3 regions of the Cytobacillus sp. FSL R5-0569 genome follow, and region 2 is predicted to be linked to each of the others. Evidence: riboswitches for the same ligand, from Rfam matches in the RefSeq annotation. Region 2 holds a riboswitch; each other region holds the start of a gene.
What was found. A riboswitch is a leader RNA that binds a small molecule or an ion and turns the genes downstream of it on or off. The one in region 2 is predicted to bind thiamine pyrophosphate.
Positions count from the first base shown of each region.

Region 1: another riboswitch for thiamine pyrophosphate. It lies ahead of thiW (energy coupling factor transporter S component ThiW); the one in region 2 lies ahead of thiT (energy-coupled thiamine transporter ThiT).
Region 3: another riboswitch for thiamine pyrophosphate. It lies ahead of MKX78_RS12295 (YkoF family thiamine/hydroxymethylpyrimidine-binding protein); the one in region 2 lies ahead of thiT (energy-coupled thiamine transporter ThiT).

Region 1 is NZ_JBBOWW010000001.1:2,479,395-2,481,660, forward strand. It holds gene thiD (bifunctional hydroxymethylpyrimidine kinase/phosphomethylpyrimidine kinase) at 1-780, opposite strand, end outside; gene thiW (energy coupling factor transporter S component ThiW) at 749-1,270, opposite strand; TPP riboswitch at 1,342-1,434, opposite strand; TPP riboswitch at 1,478-1,585, opposite strand; gene MKX78_RS12725 (shikimate kinase) at 1,712-2,218, shown strand.
Region 2 is NZ_JBBOWW010000001.1:269,184-271,449, reverse strand. It holds gene MKX78_RS01490 (M23 family metallopeptidase) at 1-482, opposite strand, end outside; gene MKX78_RS01485 (hypothetical protein) at 506-745, opposite strand; TPP riboswitch at 879-983, shown strand; gene thiT (energy-coupled thiamine transporter ThiT) at 1,088-1,666, shown strand; gene MKX78_RS01475 (hypothetical protein) at 2,018-2,266, opposite strand, start outside.
Region 3 is NZ_JBBOWW010000001.1:2,393,585-2,395,850, reverse strand. It holds gene MKX78_RS12300 (ECF transporter S component) at 1-150, opposite strand, end outside; gene MKX78_RS12295 (YkoF family thiamine/hydroxymethylpyrimidine-binding protein) at 147-755, opposite strand; TPP riboswitch at 843-946, opposite strand; gene MKX78_RS12290 (TetR/AcrR family transcriptional regulator) at 1,153-1,722, opposite strand; gene MKX78_RS12285 (efflux RND transporter permease subunit) at 1,880-2,266, shown strand, end outside.

The sequences.
Region 1 (2,266 bases), 2.2 Mb from region 2:
GTATAACTCATAAAAATGATTTGTCGGACCATGCCCATTACCGAGTGCTAGGCTATGCTCAATCGCTATGGAAATATAATTTTTCGCAGACTGTATGGCCTCAATAAGTTCTTCCCCTTTTGCTAACCCAGCAGCAATGGCAGATGATAGAGTACAACCTGTACCATGGGTGTTTTTTGTCTCTACTCTTCGACCATTAAACCAGTTGAAACTTTGTCCATCCCATAATAAGTCATTCGGTTCTCCTTCTAAATGTCCACCTTTTAATAAGACGGCTTTTGGCCCTAATTCATATAATTTTTTACAAGCTTGCTCCATATCATCAACCGTGCGAATTGTCATACCCGAAAGTACTTCAGCTTCAGGAATGTTTGGCGTAATTACAGTCGCAAGTGGTAACATTTTCGCTTTTAATGCTTCAATAGCTTGTTCCTTTAAAAGATGATGTCCACCTTTTGAAACCATAACAGGATCTAACACAATCACTTTTGGACTATAATGATTTAAACGGTCTGCGACGATTTTTACAGTCTCACTAGATGACAACATCCCGATTTTGACAGCATCAACTTGGATATCATCAAACACAGCTTCTATTTGGTCTTTTATAATATTGATTTCTATATCCTGTACCGAACGTACCTCTACTGTATTTTGAGCGGTAATCGCCGTAATGACGGACATGCCAAACACACCATTGGCGGAAAAAGTTTTAAGATCTGCTTGAATCCCAGCTCCTCCTCCTGAATCAGAACCTGCGATCGTTAATGCTGTTTTCATTGATGTAACCTCCAATAGCTTTATTCTTAATTAATACTCTTAATAAACCATATCCTAAAATTGCTCCAGTAAACGAGCTCACCATAAATGCTGGTAGGAATCCGAAAAGGGTTGCTTCTTGTCCTAAAAGTAATGTACTAATCGGATAAGTCGCTACTGCCCCTATCATTCCTGTTCCAACGACTTCACCTAGTGCTGAGAAGCCAATTTTTTTCGTTTTTTGATAAAGGAACCCTGCAAGTAATGCGCCAATCATACTCCCGGGGTAGGCAAAAACACTTCCAGTCCCCATCATATTTCTCAATGTAGATGAAAGAAACGCTTGACTAACGGCATACCATGGTCCAAGAAGTACAGCAGATAATACATTCGCCAAGTGCTGAATCGGAAAAATTTTCGCTATTCCAATCGGAATAAAAATGAGACTACTCGACACAGTAGTGATGGCTGCAATCGTTGCCGTCATCGTCATTTTTTGGATTTTATTCATAGACCTTTCCTCCTTTCGATAAAAATAAAAAAGCCGCTATTTTGAATAAGCGGCTTTGGTCATCATGATATGTATGACGTCACTCGCTTCCCTACGCTAGTATTAACTAGATCAGGTTCAAAGGGTTCATCTCAGCCAAGTATTTGGCACCCCTAGCATTTATTCATATATAAAAAAAATCCTCTACTTCCAAAAGGAAGCGAGGACGACTACATCGACACACTTCCCTCCACTGGTACAAACCAGATCAGGTTCAAAGGGTTTTGAACGGCATTCAATCTCAGCCTCTATGTGAAGGCACCCCCAGTGAAAACTTATAATATATGATGTCAATATAACATGAAATGATAGAAATGAAAATAAAAAACATTGGATAGAAACGATGTTGCGACATAAAACGTTATGATATGATATTTTATATAACATTCGGGAGGACAGTCTATGGAAGATAAGAGTATTGTACTTATTGGGTTTATGGGGGTCGGAAAGACATCCATAGGCACGGAATTAGCTAAGAAATTACAGTGGGGTTTAATCGACACGGATGAACGCATTGAACAACAGTTTGGGATGTCAACTTCAAAAATTTTCCTTGATCATGGTGAAGAAGTTTTTCGAAAAGCTGAAAGCGAATTGATTGAACAACTATCTGCCGAAGAAAAACAGATTCTTTCATTAGGCGGCGGCGCCTTTTTAAACAGTAAGAACCGCGAAATTTGTTTACAAAACAGTACCGTTGTCCTTATCGAGCTCTCATGGGAAAATTGGCTCGATCGATACCCATTGATTAAAGATACAAGACCGAAATTGAATGGTCTTTCTACTGACGAAATGTATCATCTCTACAAAGAAAGACAAGCTCATTATCAACCATATCATCTAAAAATCAATGTTGACGGGAAAACAGCTGAAGAAGCTGCTGAATTGATTGTTAGTGGGATAGGATAAAGCTTGTGATGATTATGGATATAGTTCATTAGAATATTTCTTTTACTA
Region 2 (2,266 bases):
TTTTTTTCAGGTCTACCATTATATGTAGAGCCATCCTTCACCTTTAATAGATCATACGCGTACCTTTGATGTTCATATACGTAATGGTAATTAATAAATTCATTTGTGCCACCCCAGAAAACAAACCAATCATCCATCACCGGCATAATGTATTCATTCTTTGTATAAATCTTATCTGTTTCTGGAAAGACAAAGTAGGGTTTCAAATAGAAACTGACAATTGTATATTTATCATCGAATCCAACCACAACTGCTTTTGCTTTTGAGTTATCTACCCATACGAACTGACCAATGCCTAAGACATCCGTCCGTGACGTAAGATGATAACTACGCACACCTTCATTAAAAGCTGCGCTCATCTCAATAAATGCCGATAATGAAACCATTCCTTGAAACACTTTTGAAGTTGCTTCATAAATTGTTTTAAAATCTTCTCTTAACCAATGATCTATAAACCTATCAGGATCCATTGACCCTACCATACCCTCTACCTCCGTAAGTTTTATTAAGATGAAAAAATTAAACGATTCTCAAGAAATATTTTGCAATTAATAGTAAAGAAACCGCCAATAGTTACTTTAATTTCACTTGAATCTTCTAACTTACCTTTCAAATCCCCTCTTAATGCTAGACCTAAATTTTCATCCTGTAATTCACCATTTACATACAACTTTTCTCCGTTAATCCAATAATTTTCGATTAATATATGATTTCCATGATGGTTTACTTCAAAAACCTTCTTCATATCAATCACTCCTTGATTATTCTACGACTATCTAGGGAATAAGTTTCACAAATAATTTGTTTTTTTACTACCAAAAAAAGATTCTTGAATTCTGATGAAAGTCATAGTATATTCTAACCGAGGATAAATTTAATACTTCCACAAGGGGAGCCTAATATGGCTGAGAGTGAGCGAGTTCGTTCTGACCCTAAGAACCTGTTAGATAATGCTAGCGTAGGGATCGTGGTTTTGGATATGAGCAATACTAGGCATCCATCACCGCCTATGTATTGCTTTTTTTCATGACAAAAAAGTAATACAGGTTTACTCGTTCGCTTCTCTTTTCGGAGAAGGAGGAAAAACATGAAACAAAATAAAACACTTTTTATGGTGGAAATTGCTATATTTGCAGCTTTGGCATTATTACTTGATTTCTTATCAGGCTTACTGATGGGGAGATTTTGGCCACAAGGTGGGTCCATCTCACTTGCTATGGTACCGGTTTTCTTAATGGCCTTTCGTTGGGGTGTTAAAGGCGGCGTCTTAACGGGCTTACTATTAGGAGGACTTCAAATCTTAACAGGAGCTGTTCCTTTTCATTTCGCCTCTTGGATCATTGACTATTTCGTAGCCTTTGCTGTTGTCGGACTCGCAGGCATCTATATGAATAAAGTTGTGCAAAATTATCAAGACGGCCAATTTGCCAAAGCAAACATGTATGTTATTAGTGGCGTTTTCTTAGGAAGTTTCTTACGCTTCTTATGCCATTATTTATCAGGCATTATCCTATTTGGTGCCTATGCTCCGGCAGATCAACCTGTCGCACTTTACTCACTCGTATATAACGGAACATATATGCTACCTACCTTTATCGTATGTGCCTTAGTCGTTGTCATGCTTTACACAACAGCCAATAAGGTCCTTCTTAAAAAAGCATATTAATCATAATCATCTAAAGGCTCTGGGGGAACGCAGGGCCTTTTTTTCAAGTCAACGTTTTGGGGGATTTTCGCACGATGAATGAACTGTGGAATCAGGGTGACATGTACATCGGCGTGATATCCATAAGATAACCATGCAAAATGAAAGCGCCAAAAGCAGCTAGACAAACCAACATCTTCTCTTCTATTTTCTCCTTGAGACCGGCAGTTTTCTTTTTGGATTTCTGAGAGGGGGAGTAGACACATCTTTATCCTTACTTTTTTTAGCAGCACTTTTCTTCCGTCAATGTCAATCTAACGATGAACACTCTTGATTATTTATGAATTTGCAACAACTATTATCTACGGTAGTTTAAACCAACATCATCTGTTTTCTTTCTTGTGATTTTTGTACGTAAACACGATCGCGCAGTTCTCTGACTTTCCCTGCTCTCTTTTGCGCGTAAACACAATTTGCGCGCAGTTCTCTGACTTCCCCTTCTCTCTTTTGCGCATAAACACGATTTGCGCGCAGTTCCCTGACTTCCCCTGCTCTCTTTTGCGCGTATACACGATTTGCGCGCAGTTCTCTGACTTCCCCTTCTCTCTTTTGCGCATAAAC
Region 3 (2,266 bases), 2.1 Mb from region 2:
CAATTCATAACCAATGGGTCCAAACCCAAACGGGGTAAGGATGGCAACAAGAACTTTACCGACCCCAAAAAACCCTAAATAAATAAAGCCAAATACGACACCCAGGACTGACATGAGAACAATATCTTTCAGACGCCATGATTTTATCATGAGACTTTCACTTCTTTAGCTTTTCCAGTAGGGCTGTTAGCTGATAATGTGAATGTCATTGTCACATGAGATACATCTTGCTTGGTCTGATCGAAAACGTTCTGTAACAAGTTAAAAATATCATTCACCTTGCCATCAAGCCTTGTGGCATAATGGCTATGGCTAACGTTTACTTCAGTCTCCTTGGACCAATCAATTTGCTCATAAATTTTTTCCATATAATCTTCCCTCCCTAAGGGATAGAGGGCAAATTTACAACCTGCAAGCTGGTCTATTTCTTTTGTATCATCCTTGTTCAAGGCAATGTCAGATTCGTCCATGTATACATCTGCTGCTGAATCTCCTGGACAACCAATCGAAAAGGTACCACTCATAGCGATGTGTTCTCCTGTTTTAGCTGCGTGTAAAAAGATTGCCCTCACTACATCAAAAACATGAATTTGCTTACCACGGATACAAGTAGATACATCATCAGTTTCTGACCACACCTTTGACATGTTCACTTCTTTAAGGGCAAATAAGATGATGTCCACATACCTCTCACTCATTGGAGAAAGCGTAAACTGACAACCTACGATACTACTTGTTCCACATAATTGATTCATACAAAAATCTCCTTTTAACATTTTTTGAACAAAAAAAACTGCACCCCGATGGAATGCAGTTTGGCTATGCAGAAAAAAAAGAGAATACACTGACCAACTGCACTTCCCCACGCTAGTATTATCTAGATCGGGTTATAAGGGTCAGGCAATTGCCTTCTCAGCCATTAAATATAGCTCCCCTAGCGCATTCGATATATTTTATTTGTTCGTCTATCCTATCATAAGCAAAAAATCATTATCTGTAAACCAATACTTGTCAATTGATAATGTAGTAGAGATAAATACAATTTACTAATTGATACGTAAATGATGCAAAAGAGTAAGGAATACAGTTTAAATCGCAATATAGTAGAGGTGAATAAAATATTGATGTGAAGAATGTTGATATATTCGCATACTATTTAGAATGAAGAATAACCCGATTACTAATTTCAGTAATAATGGTTGTCATTTCTTCCGGAGATTCTTTCATCCCATTCATTAACCATTTTTCAATTACATAAATACATCCACTAATTACAAAGTAAATCATATATTTTGATTTATCTATATTTATGACCTGCGGATCTTCCTTTAAACTATTAATAATGATTGATTGTGCAGTATCAATCACTCTCGTTTGAAAAGCTTTGTTACCATGGTCACTAAATAAAACAAGAAAATCAGCACTTCGTTTATAAACATAATCTAATAAATACTTCGTCATTGCAAAAGTTTCATTTGTCTCATTATGGTTGTACTGTTTTAAAGTGACTTGTAATTCTAACAAAATCTCATCTTCAATATGCTGGAGTAAATCAAATTGATCACGATAATGGCTATAAAAAGTAGAACGATTGATATCTGCTTTTTGACATAATTCTTTAATGGTAATGGATGAAATTATCTTTTCTCTTAATAATTCCATTAAACTTTCCTTTAACACCATACGAGTATATTGTTTCCGACGATCCAATTTTTTGTTCATCATGCCACCCTCACTTTTTTAGAGAAATCCAACAAAGTACGCTTAAATGTTGGATGTTAAACATTTTTTACACAACTGTTTGTTGTTTATCTAACACAGTGGTATGTATAATGTTACTGTAAAAGAATTTCAACATCAAGAAGTGGGGAAACCAATAATGATTGAGTTTATTATTCGTTATAAAAAATCTGTAACAATCATTTTCTTTTTGTTATCAGTGCTTTCTGCTATTGGATTTCTGTTTGTGAATGTTAATTATAATATGAAAGATTATATCCCAGCAGAAGCTGAATCTACCGTTGCTTTAGAAGTGATGGAAGATGAGTTTACTAGTGGCATTCCAAATACAAGCGTAATGGTTGAGAATGTAACAATCCAAGAAGCGCTCGTTATTAAAGAGAAATTAAATAAGGTTCAAGGTGTAACTGATGTGATGTGGTTAGATGATGCGATGGACATAAGAACACCAATAGAAACCGGAGACCAAGGCACAATAGAAAATTACTACAAAAATAATCACGCTCTTTATTCTGTCACCATTGAG